2 linked regions of the Thermobifida alba genome follow. The protein of the gene in region 1 interacts with the protein of each later gene in a pairwise test. Links are inferred from orthologs where the notes say so. Each region holds a gene or a part of one and is shown in the gene's direction. Other genes may lie near its edges.

What was found.
Region 2: the proteins of mobA (region 1) and glp interact in binary tests that used the Escherichia coli proteins (3 or more experiments, as listed by UniProt). The link is inferred for Thermobifida alba from one-to-one orthologs.

Annotation. Positions count from the first base shown.
Region 1 is NZ_CP051627.1:864,340-871,212, forward strand. The notes cover bases 2,977-5,673. They hold mobA (molybdenum cofactor guanylyltransferase), read left to right. Parts: upstream 2,977-3,900; coding sequence 3,901-4,446; downstream 4,447-5,673. Other genes in these bases: FOF52_RS04000 (hypothetical protein), read left to right, coding at 2,977-3,296; FOF52_RS04005 (GNAT family N-acetyltransferase), read right to left, coding at 3,352-3,849; FOF52_RS04015 (metallopeptidase TldD-related protein), read right to left, coding at 4,919-5,673. Also shown: FOF52_RS03975 (hypothetical protein), read right to left, coding at 217-603; FOF52_RS03985 (hypothetical protein), read right to left, coding at 841-1,119; FOF52_RS03990 (hypothetical protein), read right to left, coding at 1,137-1,631; FOF52_RS03995 (hypothetical protein), read left to right, coding at 2,212-2,829; more of FOF52_RS04000, read left to right, coding at 2,883-2,976; more of FOF52_RS04015, read right to left, coding at 5,674-6,322; FOF52_RS04020 (TldD/PmbA family protein), read right to left, coding at 6,358-6,873. UniProt on the Escherichia coli protein: Transfers a GMP moiety from GTP to Mo-molybdopterin (Mo-MPT) cofactor (Moco or molybdenum cofactor) to form Mo-molybdopterin guanine dinucleotide (Mo-MGD) cofactor.
Region 2 is NZ_CP051627.1:4,411,648-4,418,796, forward strand. The notes cover bases 1,362-4,334. They hold glp (molybdotransferase-like divisome protein Glp), read left to right. Parts: upstream 1,362-2,218; coding sequence 2,219-3,451; downstream 3,452-4,334. Other genes in these bases: galU (UTP--glucose-1-phosphate uridylyltransferase GalU), read left to right, coding at 1,362-2,188; moaC (cyclic pyranopterin monophosphate synthase MoaC), read left to right, coding at 3,493-3,981; FOF52_RS19770 (MogA/MoaB family molybdenum cofactor biosynthesis protein), read left to right, coding at 3,978-4,334. Outside these bases: FOF52_RS19745 (FmdB family zinc ribbon protein), read right to left, coding at 75-335; FOF52_RS19750 (5-formyltetrahydrofolate cyclo-ligase), read right to left, coding at 525-1,112; more of galU, read left to right, coding at 1,259-1,361; more of FOF52_RS19770, read left to right, coding at 4,335-4,487; FOF52_RS19775 (GNAT family N-acetyltransferase), read left to right, coding at 4,578-5,261; sepX (divisome protein SepX/GlpR), read left to right, coding at 5,722-6,279; FOF52_RS19790 (hypothetical protein), read left to right, coding at 7,124-7,149. UniProt on the Escherichia coli protein: Catalyzes the insertion of molybdate into adenylated molybdopterin with the concomitant release of AMP.

The DNA of each region.
Region 1 (6,873 bases):
GGTACCGCACGCTCTCCACGAACACAGGCCCGGTCGCGATGACACGCCGGTAATCGTCGGCACGCCCCTCCGCCAAACCATGCCTGCCAAACGCACGTGCCAACCGGCACGGTTGCCAGCGCCTAACAGAGGGCGGGGGTGGCATGCCACCGGCTGCCGTACCGTGCCGTTCCTCGGGTGGCATGCCACCGGGGGCGGCCTGGACCGGGAACCGGATCACTCGGCCACGCAGCGTCTGCCGGAGATAGCCGCAAACCGGCGGGTTCCCCTGGAGAGACGACGGAGGGACATCCACGCTCCGATCGCATATACGGCATAGGCTTCCACACCGATCGGGAGCGTGATGGCGGTGTTGATCACCAGCTCGTCCCAGATACCGGGCAGGGGAGCTACCTCGCCGAAACCGGTCATGCGTCCCAACTCGACCCAGCCAGACCAGGTGGCTACTGCGGCGGGGCAGCGATGAGGAGCAGGGGCCAGCGCGTCATGGTGGACTTCGTCTGGTTCTGGCGCTCGTCGACGGGGGTCGATTTCGACCGGTAGACGCCCGAGGGGGTAGTTGGTGGGCTGCCCGGTGAGGGCAGGCGAGGTGGTGTCGGTCATTGAGAGGCTCCTGTGCAGGTCATCCGTGGGGCGGTCGTGGGTGGCTGCCCTCAGGGCTTAGTAGGTGCCCGTCGGTATTTCCTTGACGAGATCCCCGCCGCCTACAAGGACATCAACGAGGTCATCGCGGCCCAGACCGACCTGGTGGAGGTCGTGGCGCACCTGCGGCAGGTGGTGTGCGTCAAGGGCTGACCACCGGCCCCGCCCTTCGCGGCCCGAAGGGCGGGGCCGGCGGTGTCAGGAGGGCAGGCGCAGCAGGAGCGCCGTCGCGGCCGCGGCCGCCGGGCCGCCCGCCCCCGAGGCCAGGAACACCACCGGCGGCGAGGGCGTGTCCAGCAGCAGGCCGTCGCCCACGCAGGACACGCCCGCGGCCGTGTCGAACATCCCGGAGAAGTTGCCGAACCCGCGGCCCGGTGCCCGCGGCGCCACCCCGTGCTGCAGCAGGGTGGTCGCCGCGACGTCCATCGCCGCGATGCCCGCGCCGCGCACCGCCCGCACCGTGAAGGCCGCCGCCACCGCCCACGCCAGACCGGTCAGCAGGGTGCCGGACTGCTCACCGCGACCCCGGCGAGCAGCAGCACCACCGGCGCGACGGACCGCCCGGACCGGGGCGGCCACGCGTCACCGGCAGCCAGACCGATCCCGACCGTGCCGAGCAGCAGCCCCACCGCAGAGCCGTCCGCGCCCAGGGGCTCGGCTGTCGGCAGTGTCGCGCCACGTCGTCGATTCCGTTGCAGGCGACCACCGCGCCGGACCCCAGCACCACCGCCCGTACCCGGGGCGCGCCGCAGCACCCCCGGGCCGTCCCGCGCCCCGGCCCACGGCCGGAAGGCCCGCTGCCCGCCGCCGGCGGGCAGCGGCGGCAGCCACACCGCTGAGCACAGGAAGCAGAGCGCCGCCACCGCGAGCGCCCCCCTGATCCCGACGAGCGGGAACAGCGCCGCCGCCAGCAGCGGGCCGAGCGCCTCGGCCCCGTGCGCGTCGAACCCCACAGCGGCGTTGGCGGAGGCCAGGGCAGGCCCGCGCACCAGTCCGGGCACCGCCCGCCCGCGAGGAGGCCAGGAACACCTGCCCGGCGGCCGGGTGCACCGAGACCAGCGTCAGCAGCGGCGGCAGCCACAGGGCCGCGGCCGCCGGCACCGCCGCCCGGACGGCCCCGCAGCCGACCATCACCCGCCGCGGCCCGGACCGGTCGGCCGCCACCCCGGTGAGCGGCGCCGGCAGCGCGGGCACGAAGTCCCCCACGAGCAGCAGCGCCGCCACCGCGAGCGCCTGGCCGGTCGACTCCGCGACGGACAGCATGAGCGCGACCAGCGTGACCGACTCGCCCGGCGCCGACACCGTACGGGAGCGGAACAGGACCCGGAACGGGCCGTGCGAGCGCACCGGGCCCCACCCGCCGACAGCCGTCCCGCCCCCGGACACCTCTGCGTCCACCCCGCCTCCACCGGGGACCGCGACCCGGTCCTCCCCGCTGCGACCAGCGGTGATCCCCGCCGCCGAACACCCCGGGGGTTTTCGTGGAGGCGGTCCGGGCAGACGCAAGGCGTGAAGACGCACAGCCGGGCGTCCCCAGTCCGGCACCGGAACCGATCGAGGAACGACACGATGGACAACGACCTGATCACCGGTATCGCGGTGTTTCTCGGCCTGGTGGTGATCGCGGCCGCCGCGGTCGTCGTCTTCCGGGAGCACCAGCGAGGAGACCACCCGGGGGAGCGGTCCGGTCCCGAGCACGGCCGCGGGGCGGACCGGCGGGGCCGCGGACGGGCGGACCGGGACCTCCGCGGGCGGAGGAGCCGGCGCTCCGCGTCCGGCCTGCGCGACCTCGCTCCCGAGGAGCGCGCCCGCTACGAGGACGAGTGGGCGCGCACCCAGGAACGCTTCGTCGACGACCCGGTGGCCGCCGTGGACGGCGCCGACCGGCTCACGGCCCGGGTGATGGCCGACCGCGGCTACCCCGTCGACGGCGCCGACCGGTCGGCGGAGCACGCCGACGTCGTCGGCGACTACCGGCGCGCCCACGAGAGCGCCGAACGCGGCCGCACCGGTGCGGCGACCACCGAGGAGCTGCGCGACGCGATGGTCCGCTACCGCGCGCTCTTCGCCGAACTGCTGGGCCACACCGCCCGCGGCGAGCAGCCCTCGGGACGGCACGCCGTCCCGGCGCCCCGCGACAGCGCCGAACGCGACCCGACCGCCGCAACCGGCCGGCACCGCCGCTGAGGACCGGGGCACGACAGCGACCGCCACACCACGGCACCGAGGAGGCGACGACCGTGGCACACCACGTGCACGAACCCCGTGACGTCCGCACCGACACCCACACGCCTGCGGCGCACTCCACCGAGCACACCGCACAGCCCGGCGGCCGGGCCGACCGGGGCCTCGCCGCGCCGCGGCCACGCACCGCAGAGGAGGCCGACGAGCCCGCCGGCGCGGACCGGTTCCAGGCCCGCTGGCGCAGGATCCAGAGCGACTTCGTCGACGACCCGCGTGCCAGTGTCGCCGCCGCCGACGGTCTCGTCGGCGAAGCCATCGAACAGCTCACCGCCCGCCTCAACGAACGCAGGCGGCGCATCGAGTCGAGCTGGCAGCGGCGCAGCGAGGGCGGCGGCGACACCGAGCGGCTGCGCGTGGCGCTGCGGGAGTACCGCTCCCTGCTCGACCAGCTCACCATGACGCCGTGGTGACCCGTGCGGCGGCCGCCGTGTCCGCACAGCGCGGCGGGGCCGAGGGGCCGGCGGCTCAGTCCCGCCGCGCGGAGTCCAGCCGCAGCCCGTAGGCGAGCAGGGGCAGTCCCGGCTGCGGGCTCCAGTCGCGTTCCGGGAGCCGGACGAACCCCTCCGAGGCGTACAGCCGCCGCGCGGCGACCATGACCGGCTGGGTGGACAGCACCAGGTGCGCCGTGCCCGCCCGCGCCGCCCGCTCGACCACGGTGCGCAGCAGCAGCCTGCCCACGCCGCGCCGCTGCGCGTGCGGCGCCACGGCCAGCGCACGCACCTCGGCCTCGTCCGGGGAGACGGTGATCTCGCTGTCCTCTTGGAAGGGGCGCAGCGTGACGGTACCGAGGAGGTCGTCGCCGTCCACGGCGACCAGCACCTCCCCGATGCCGCTGGTGCCCAGGGCACGCAGCACGGGGGCGTAGGGGGAGTCGGGGGCGAGCACTCCCTGCTCGGTGTAGGCGCGTACGCGCAGTTCGCCGACACGGGGCAGCTCGTCGGGGCGGGCGTTACGGACCAGCATGGGTCCATGAAACCGTAGGGACCGCACGGCACGGGACGACGGGGAGCGGGAGTGGACGGTTTCGACGCGGTGATCCTGGCGGGCGGGGCGGCGCGGCGGCTGGGCGGCGTCGACAAGCCCGGCCTGCGGGTGGGCGGGCGCGCCATGCTGGAGTGGGTGGTCGAGGCGGTGCACGAGGCCTCCGCGGTCGTCGTGGTGGGGCCGGCGCGTCCCAGCCCGCCGGCCCGCTACGTCCGCGAGGACCCGCCCGGCGCGGGGCCGCTGCCCGCCCTGCGCACCGGCCTGGCCGAGGTCGGCTCGGCCTGGTTCGCGCTGCTGGCCGCCGACATGCCGTTCCTCGACGGCGCTGCGGTGGCGGCACTGCGCGCGGCCGCCGCCCCCGGGGCCGGGGCCGTCCTGGTGGACGCGGAGGGGCAGCCGCAGTGGCTGGCGGGGGTGTGGCGCACCGCGGCGGTGCGCGCCGCCGTCGCCGACTACGCCGGGAGTTCGCTGCGCGGCCTGCTCGCCCCCCTGGGGCCGGCCCGGGTGGCGTTTGCGGAGGCCGCCCGGGACTGCGACACGCCCGAGGAGTTGGCGCGGGCCCGCCGCGACCGGTGAGCACCGCGGGGAAAGTGCGCCGCCCGGCGGGAACACGGCCGCGGCCACGCCGATCCGAACCGGATTCCAGGCATCCCGGGCGTCGCCGCGGTTTTTCTGACGCACCGTGGCGAAGAAAGCGCGCCTAGGAGGCGGGCAAAAAGAAAAACGACGCCGGGTGGCTACGGGGGCAAACCACCCGACGTCGTGATCGGTGTTTCGACGGGGGCTCGAAACACCGGTCTGTACGCCTCAGCGGGGGACTGAGGCGCTGGTGACTAATCTACACCGCTGTGCCCTAAATTACGTCAAGAGTCTATTACGACGGGATCTCGGGAGAGTTCCGCTGATTCCACGGGGTTTGCCGACGAGGCCCCGTTTTGCGGAGCGGGAGGCGTGGAGCACGAATTGTTCAAAAGATCAACCAAAACGGAGCCAATGTGCGACGGCACGGAAAACGGACGTCCCGGCCGTCGCACACCGGACAGGCAGCTCAGGAAGCCTGGCTCACCGACGACATGTTGAAATCCGGGACGCGCACCGGCGGCATCGCGGTCCGCGGGAAGTACTCGCCGAACTCGCGGGAGAACGTCGGAGTCGTCCGGCCGACCTCGCTCACCCGCTCCAGCAGGCTCACCGGCGACTCGTTGAACCGGAAGTTGTTCACCGCCCCCCGCACCTCGCCGTCCTCGACCAGGTACACCCCGTCGCGGGTGAGACCCGTGAGGAGCATGGTCCGCGGATCCACCATCCTGATGTACCACAGGCAGGTCAGCAGCAGCCCCCGCTCGGTGGCGGCCACCATGTCGTCCAGGGACGCCGTCGCCCCCGGCAGCTCCAGGACCAGGTTGTCGGCCTCCGGCGTCAGCGGCAGCGCGGTCAGTGTCGCCGAGTCGTAGGTCTGCACCAGCCGCGCCAGTTCGCCGTCGCTGATCCACTCGGTCGCGCCGACCGGTCTTCCGTTGTCGAAGGCGCTGATCCGCCGCCCCGGCGCGTCGGCCAGCACGAACGGCGCGCACTCCAGCCCGGGCTCGGCCGGGTCGGAACGCAGCCGCAGCGGCAGCGGGGACAGCCGCTCGCCCACCCGGGTGCCGCCCCGCGGCGAGGAGAAGGCCGTGCGCCCCTCGAAGGCGTCGCGCGCCCCCAGACCCCAGTACAGGTCGGTCATCAGGTCGGCGACTGCGGCGGGCGGCAGCAGCGTCTCGTAGCGTCCCGCGGGCAGCTCCACGGTGGTGCGCGCCCAGGCGATCCGCCGCTCCAGCTCGGCCTCCAGCGCCGCGACGTCGACGTCGGTGAAGTCGCGCGTGGCCTGACCCACCCAGGTGGAGTGGTGCGGGCCCTCGGACTTGGCGTTGAGGTCGAGGCTGCCGGACGGCTGGTCGTGGCGGAGCCGCAGCCCCGTGGAGGAGCCCAGGAAGGTGGCGGACAGCGAGTGCTGCGCGTAGCCGTACAGCCGCACCCCCGCCTGCACGGACCGTTGGAACGCCTTGCCCAGCTCCGGCGCGAAGTCGGAGAACACCCCGATGTCGGAGGCGGGGACCGGGGCGTCCCAGGCGCACGTGGAGCGGCCCGCGGAACCGGGGTCCGGCAGCGGGTGCGCCCCCTCGGCGGGCGCCGCCCCGCGCGCGGCCTCCTCGGAGGCGCGCACCAGTTCCTCCAGCTGGTCGTCGCGCAGCCCGCTGCGGGTCACCGAGCCCACCCGGACCCCCGCGGAGTCCGTCACCAGCGAGATCACCGTGACCGAGCGGCTCCGGGTGACCCCGTTGGTGGTCAGCGAGTTGTTGGCCCAGCGCAGGTTGGCCGTGCTGGTCTCGGTCACCAGCACCATGCAGTCGTCGGCGCGCGACAGCTCCAGCGCGCGCTCGGTCACGGCCTGCGCGGACAGCGACTGGCTCACGGTTGTTCCCTTCGGTTGCAAGGAGTGCGCGCCGTTCACGACCGGGCCTCCCGGGCGGTGTTGAGCACCCGCACCGCCTCGAACAGGGCGCTGGGACAGCCGTGGCTGACCGGGGCGACCTGTCCGGGCTGGCCCTTGCCGCAGTTGAACGCCCCGCCCAGCACGTAGGTCTCGGGGCCGCCCAGGGCGCGCAGCGAGTTCCAGAACTCGGTGGTGGTCGCCTGGTAGGCCACGTCACGCACCTGGTGGGTGATGCGGCCGTCCCGGATCCGGTAGAAGCGCTGCCCGGTGAACTGGAAGTTGTACCGCTGCATGTCGATCGACCAGCTGCGGTCGCCCACGATGTAGAGGCCGTCGTCGACCTGGCGGATCAGCTCCCGGGTGTCGGGGCCGCGCGGGTCGGGCTGGAGCGAGACGTTGGCCATGCGCTGGATCGGCATGGTCGCCGGGGAGTCGGCGAACGCGCAGCCGTTGGAACGCTCGTGGCCCGTCAGGTGCGAGATGCGCCGGTCCCGCTGGAACCCGGTGAGCACCCCCTCGGTCACCAGGGG
Region 2 (7,149 bases), 3.5 Mb from region 1 along the record:
CCGGACACACCGCGAGGGCCGCTCCCGGTGCGGGAGCGGCCCTCGCGGACGGGCTCGGTGCGCCAGAGCGCGGATCAGGCGGCGGAGGCGGCCTTGGAGCTGCCGGAGTCGCTGGACGAGGAGCCGGACTCCGACGAGGACGAGGAGGACTCGGCCTTGGCGGACGTGTCGCTCTTGGCGGAGGAGGTCAGCGCGGAGCTGTTGGAGCTGGACGTGTTGTCGGTGCGGTAGAAACCCGACCCCTTGAAGACGATGCCGACCGCGGAGTACACCTTGCGCAGCCTGCCCTGGCACTCGGGGCAGGTGGTCAACGGATCGTCGCTGAAGCTCTGCACGACCTCAAGGTCGGCGCCGCACTCGGTGCAAGCGTACTGGTACGTAGGCACGGGTCCTCCTAGCTGGCACTCTCACCCGACGACTGCTAAATAGTACGCCGTCGGCCCACCTGGACGCGACAACGGGGGTGGTAACGCGGCCCGGGCCGCCCACCGGACAACGGAGCCCCGGAGGCCGGGCTCCCCACGCTACCGGGCCGTCGACCACACCACGCCGCGGCCGGGAGTCACCACCGCCCGCACCGGACGGTCGTGCGGTTCGACGGGCACCGCGTCCACCAGTTCGTCGTCGTAGACCACGGCCAGCGACAGCGCCTGCGCCCCCACGAGGGCCAGCACCCGGTCGTAGCAGCCCGCCCCCCTGCCGAGCCGGCGGCCCGCCGGGTCCACCGCCAGAGCCGGACAGACCAGCACACCGGCTCCGCGCACCGCGTCCACCCCGAGCCGCGGACCGGCGGGCTCGACCAGGCCGCGCCCGGCCGGTGCCAGCGACTCCGGGCCGGTGTAGGCGGCCCAGTCCAGCTCCCCGCTGTCCAGGAAGACCGGGAGCAGCACGCGGTGGCCGCGCTCGAACAGGGCCGCCACCAGCAGACGGGTGTCCGGCTCGGAACCCACCGCGTAGTAGGCCGCCACGGTGCTCGCGGAGGCTGTCGCGGGGAGCGCCAGCACCGCGTCCCGGATCTTCGCGCCGGCCGCGGCGCGCTCCCGCTCGGACCGCCCCCGGCGCGCGGCGAGCACCCGCCGCCGCAGGTCGCGCTTGCTCTGCGTACCGTCCACGAGGGGCCAGTCTGCCAGGTGCGCCCGCCGGACCGGACGGCGGCCGAGGTGAACCCCGGGCGACGCGACGCTGAAATGACGACGCGAAAACGCCGGTGACCGCGTGTGACACGTGCCGGACATGGCAGTGTCCTAAGGTGCGGAACATGGCAGATGAACAGCGCTCTGTAACTCAGGTGACCAAAGCGGTCATCCCCGTCGCGGGACTGGGCACCAGATTCCTGCCCGCCACCAAGTCCACGCCCAAGGAGATGCTGCCGATCGTCGACAAGCCGGCGATCCAGTACGTCGTGGAGGAGGCCGTCTCCGCGGGCCTCGACGACGTCCTGATGATCACCGGGCGCAACAAGCGCTCCATCGAGGACCACTTCGACCGGGCCTACGAACTGGAGGAGGCGCTGCGCGTCAAGGCCGACACGGACCGGCTCAACGCGGTCCGCGAGTCCAGCGACCTCGCCCAGGTCCACTACGTGCGCCAGGGGGAGCCGCGCGGCCTGGGGCACGCCGTGCTGTGCGGCGCCGCCCACGTGGGCGGCGAACCGTTCGCGGTGCTGCTCGGCGATGACCTCATCGGAGCCCGCGAGACGCTGCTCAAGCGGATGATCGAGGTCCGCCAGACCTACGGGGGCAGCGTCATCGCCCTCATGGAGGTCGAACCCGAACAGGTGTCGCTGTACGGCTGCGCCGCGATCCAGCCCACCGACGAGCCCGACGTCGTGACCGTCACCGACCTCGTCGAGAAGCCCGCCGTGGACCAGGCGCCCAGCCGCTGGGCGATCATCGGCCGCTACATCTGCGACCCCGGCATCTTCGACGTGCTGCGCAAGACCCCGCCCGGACGCGGCGGCGAGATCCAGCTGACCGACGCGCTCCGCGAACTCGCCCGGCGCGGCCCCGCCGAGGGCGGACCCGTCCACGGCGTGCTGTTCCGCGGCCAACGCTACGACACCGGCAACAAGGTCGACTACCTTCGCACCGTGGTGGAGTTCGCCTGCGAGCGCCCGGACCTGGCCGAGGAGTTCCTGCCGTGGCTGCGGGACTTCCTCGCGAGGCACGAGGCCGGCTCCACCAGGTAGTCGAACGGACCGATCCGGCGGGGGGAACCGATGAAGAGCGTCGAACAGCACGTCAGCGACATCCTGGCGGTGGTGTCCCGCCCCGAACCGATCGAGCTGGACCTGCTCCGCGCGCACGGGGCGGTGCTCGCCGAACCGGTGACGGCGAAGGTCCCGCTTCCGCCGTTCGACAACTCCGCCGTGGACGGCTACGCGGTCCGCGCCGCGGACGTGGCCGCGGCCACCCCGCAGACCCCGGTGACGCTGCCGGTCGTGGCGGACATCCCCGCGGGGGACTCCTTCTCCTCGGCCATTCCCGCCGGCTGCTGCGCGCGCATCATGACCGGGGCCCCGCTGCCCGCGGGCGCGGACGCGGTGGTGCCCGTGGAGTGGACCGACGGAGGCGTGGCCACGGTGACCGTCCGGCGCGCGGCCGAGTCCGGCGACGCGGTCCGGACGGCGGGCGGCGACGTCAAGGAGGGCGCCGAGGTGCTCCCTCCCGGAGTCCGGATCGGCCCCGCGGAGACCGCGGTGCTCGCCGCGGTCGGACGCCGCTCGGTGGCGGTCTACCCGCGTCCCCGGGTCGTCGTGCTCGGCACCGGGGAGGAACTGGTCGAACCGGGCCGCCCCCTCGGCCCCGGACAGATCTGGGAGTCCAACAGCTTCATGCTCACCGCGGCCGCCATCGAGGCGGGCTGCGAGGGCTACCGGTACGGCTTCGTCGGCGACGACCCCTCCGAGGTGCTCGCCGCCGTCCAGGACGCCCTGGTGCAGGCCGACATCGTCATCACCAGCGGCGGTGTCAGCATGGGCGCCTACGACGCGGTCAAGGAGGTGCTGCTGCGCCTGGGCACGGTCCGCTTCGAGAAGGTGGCCGTGCAGCCGGGGATGCCGCAGGGCTACGGCACCGTGGGGGAGGAGCGCGTCCCGGTCATCACCCTGCCGGGCAACCCGGTCAGCTCCTACGTCTCCTTCTACCTGTTCGTGCTGCCCGCGCTGCGCAAGATGAGCGGGCTGCCCCAGGAGCAGCTGCCGTCGGTGCGGGCACGGCTGCTGGCCCCCGTCCCCTCGTCGCCCCGGGGCAGGCGCTCCTACCTGCGCGCGGTCCTGGACTACGACGCGGCGGGCGGGGACGTCGCCTACACGGCGCTGCCCGTCAGTCGGCAGGGGTCGCACCAGCTGTCCGCGCTCGCGGAGACCAATGCGCTCGTGGTGGTGCCCGAACAGGTCACCGAGCTGGCCGAGGGCGACGTCGTCGAGGCGGTCCGGCTCCCCCACCGGTAGGCTCCCGCCTGACGTCCCCGTCCAGGAGAGCACGGTCACCCATGTCCGACACGCACCCTTCCGGTTTCCCGCACCTCGACCCCTCCGGCGCGGCGCGCATGGTCGACGTGTCCGCCAAGGAGGTCACCGCCCGCACCGCCGTCGCGACCGGTCGGGTCCTGCTGTCGCCCGAGGCGGTCACCGCCCTGCGGGAGGGGGAGGTGCCCAAGGGCGACGCGCTCGCCGTGGCCCGCATCGCCGGCATCCAGGGCGCCAAACGCACCCCCGACCTGGTCCCGCTGTGCCACCCCATCGCGGTGCACGGCGTCGACGTCGCGCTGACGGTGGTGGACAGCGGTGTCGACATCAGGGCCACCGTGCGCACCGCGGACCGCACCGGGGTGGAGATGGAGGCGCTGACCTGTGTGATGACGGCGGCGCTGGGGCTGATCGACATGGTCAAGGCCCTCGACCCGGAGGCGGTCGTCACCGACGTGCGGGTGGAGGAGAAGACCGGCGGCAGGACCGGCCACTGGCGGCGGTCCGGGTGAGCGAGGCGACCGTCCCCCGCGTGGTCGTCGTCACCGTCTCGGACCGGGCGGCCGCAGGAGTGTACCGGGACCGTTCGGGGCCGCTGCTCGTCGAGTTGGCCGCGGAGGCGGGATGCGCGGTCGACGGCCCGTGGGTGGTGCCCGACGGTCCGCCCGTCACCGAGGCGCTGCGCCGGGCGCTGGCCGAGGGCTACGACGCGGCGCTGACCACCGGCGGCACCGGACTCGCCCCGCGCGACGCCACCCCCGAGGCCACCCGGCCGCTGCTGGAGTACGAGATTCCTGGCCTGGCCGAGGCGCTGCGCGCGGCGGGGCGCGACCGGGGGGTGCCCGCGGCGGTGCTCTCCCGTGGACTGGCGGGCGTGGCCCGCGCCGGAAGCCACCGCATGCTCGTGGTCAACCTGCCCGGCTCCACCGGCGGGGTGCGCGACGGCATGGCGGTGCTCGCCCCGGTCCTCGTCCACGCCGTCGACCAGATCCGGGGCGGTGGCCACGGCCGTCCGTGACGGCGGGGAATTTTCCGGGTTTGCCTTCCCGGGCAGGGTGTGAAGGAGAATGATGGGTCCTGGTGGGAGGCACGAGGGACGGTGAGACGGATGCGGGGTTGGCCGGTGTCCCTGGCAGAGGGGGAGGTCGGACTGCGCCCGCTGAGACTGCGTGACGCCGCGGTGCTGCGGGAGACCCGCGCCCGCAATGCCGAGTGGCTGCGCCCCTGGGAGCCCACCCACCCCGAGCTGCCGGCGCAGAGCGACGGCCTGCTCCCCTACCTGGCCATGGTGCAGGCGGTCCGCCGGGAGGCCCGGCACGGCGTCGCGATGCCGTGGGCGGTCACCTGGGAGGGCCGGTTCGTCGGCCAGGTCACGGTCGGCTCGATCACCTGGGGGTCGGCGCGTTCGGCGCAGATCGGCTACTGGCTCGACAGCGCCTACGCCGGACGCGGGGTGATGCCCACCGCGGTCGCGCTGGCGGTCGACCACTCCTTCTTCACCGTGGGACTGCACCGGGTGGAGGCCAGCATCCGCCCCGAGAACCACAAGAGCCGGCGGGTGGTCGAGAAGCTCGGTTTCCGCGAGGAGGGGCTGCGCAAGCGCCAGCTGCACATCGACGGCGCGTGGCGGGACCACCTCTGCTACGCCCTCACCGTCGAGGACGTCCCGGGGGGCCTGCTCACCCGGTGGCGGAAGGTGCGGGAGCAGCGCAGCGGGGACGGCCGGCACGGGCGGGCCGCCCCGGAGGAGACACGCGGGATGCCGCGGAGCCGGTCCGACCGGCCCCGCTGAGGACGCCGGCCCCCGAGTCGGAGGGGGAGCGGGACCGCGCCGGGACGGAATCCGGTCCGCCCGAGTTCCGGGCGTGGCGGGCCACCGTTTGCTACTCTCCGTATCTATCGGGCGGCTTTCTGTCCAGTTCGTCTTTGACCAGCGGTTTCCTCAATGGGAACATGGTCCGGAGATAAAGGACAAGAACAGATCTCACGACACTCCGGTTCCAATACCGCGCATTCCTGGACACCGGGTCGTACGGTGCGTTGAGGGCGCATCACTGATGCGGGCAGTGTGTAGGTGCGGTGCGTTGGGGACGGCGGGATGACGACTGGCAGGGCGACTCCGGGTGGTCCGGTCGTGCCGTCGGCTGCGGGCCGCCCGTTCGCGGAATGAGAGCGCCCGTGGAGTCGGTACCGGAGGGCACGCGAGGAAGACGCCGGGCGACGTTCGTGGATCGGCGACCCGAGGAGGAGCGGTGAGCAGCTCTCCTCTGTACCTGGCGATCGTGGCCGTGTGGATCCTGGTCCTCGTGCCGATGCTGCTGCGTCGCGACGCCGCGGACCCGGCGGCCGACGGGTTGCGCCGCGACCAGGCCGAGGACGAGGCGTCCAACGGGGAGGCCGGAACCGCGGAGCCGGAGGTCGAGCACGTCACGCACGCCGAGCCGCCTCCGGTGCTCCCGCGGCCGGCCCGGGTCAGCCGGGCGCGGATCATCGCGCGCCGCCGCCGCCGCACCAGTGCGCTGGCCCTGCTGCTGCTCGCCACGGGGGCGGCCGTGGTCATGGGTCTGGGGCCGTGGTGGGTGCTCGCCCCGCCCGTCCTGCTGATGGCGGGGCACCTGGTACTGCTGCGTGAGGCGGCCAAGGCCGACGCGGAGCAGCGCGCGGCCCGGCAGGCCCGCCGCCGCGCGCTCCGGCGGGCCCGCCGCTCCGCGGAGGCGGCCCGGCAGGCGGAGGTGGTCGAGCTCACCGACCGGCGCAACCAGGTCTACGACCAGTACACCGACGCGCAGCGCCGTGCCGCGGGGGACTGACCGGAGGGCGTCGGAGGCGTGGGGCCGCGCGGAGCGGAGCCGTGCCCCGCCCGCCGCGGCGGACGCCATCCGTTCGAAGCAGCGCTCCAAAGCTGGTAATCTCTTAGACGTCGTCGCACGGCGACAGCCATGAGGGGCTATAGCGCAGTCCGGTAGCGCACCTCGTTCGCATCGAGGGGGTCAGGGGTTCAAATCCCCTTAGCTCCACATCACAGCCCGTTCCACCCGTGGGTGGGGCGGGCTTCGGCTTTTCTCCCACCGCCCCCTCCGGCGGAAGCGCCGGCGACGTCCACCGGCGCCGTGCGGCGGCTGTGGAAATGCCTCCTCCGTGACCGGCGGAAACGGTGTCGAATTCCGCCCTCCGGCGGAGGCGAAACGGGCGGGCTTCGGCGGGGCGTCCACAGGGGAATAGTGATCAACGGATTACGGTGATCACCATCGGTTCCGTCCACTGAAACTTTTGCCATCACTGTCTTTCGCAAAGGAAATCGCTGCTCATTCGGAGGAGAGCTGTTCCGTGGTCGGAGTGCGCGGCGGCCGTGGCCGTAGGGCTGCCGGGACCCGCACCGGAGCGCGTTCCCCCGGCGCCCCAGGGGCTGTGCGGCTCCCGTGGGCCGGTACCGGCCGGCCCGGCGGGGCGGGAAAACCTCCACGGCGGGGACGTGGACTTTCCGCGGTCCCGCGGTACGGAGGACCAGGTGAGCGGAATAGTCAGCATCTGAGCAAAGAATCCCGATGGGAGGCAATGGGCGAAAAGTGACCCTTCTGGGTGTTGTGTACTTCATGCCTTATGGGCAATCTTGTGACTCGGGGATGGACACGAGTCGCAACCGAAGGATGCATTGTGATCAAGAAGATCTGCGCAGTGGC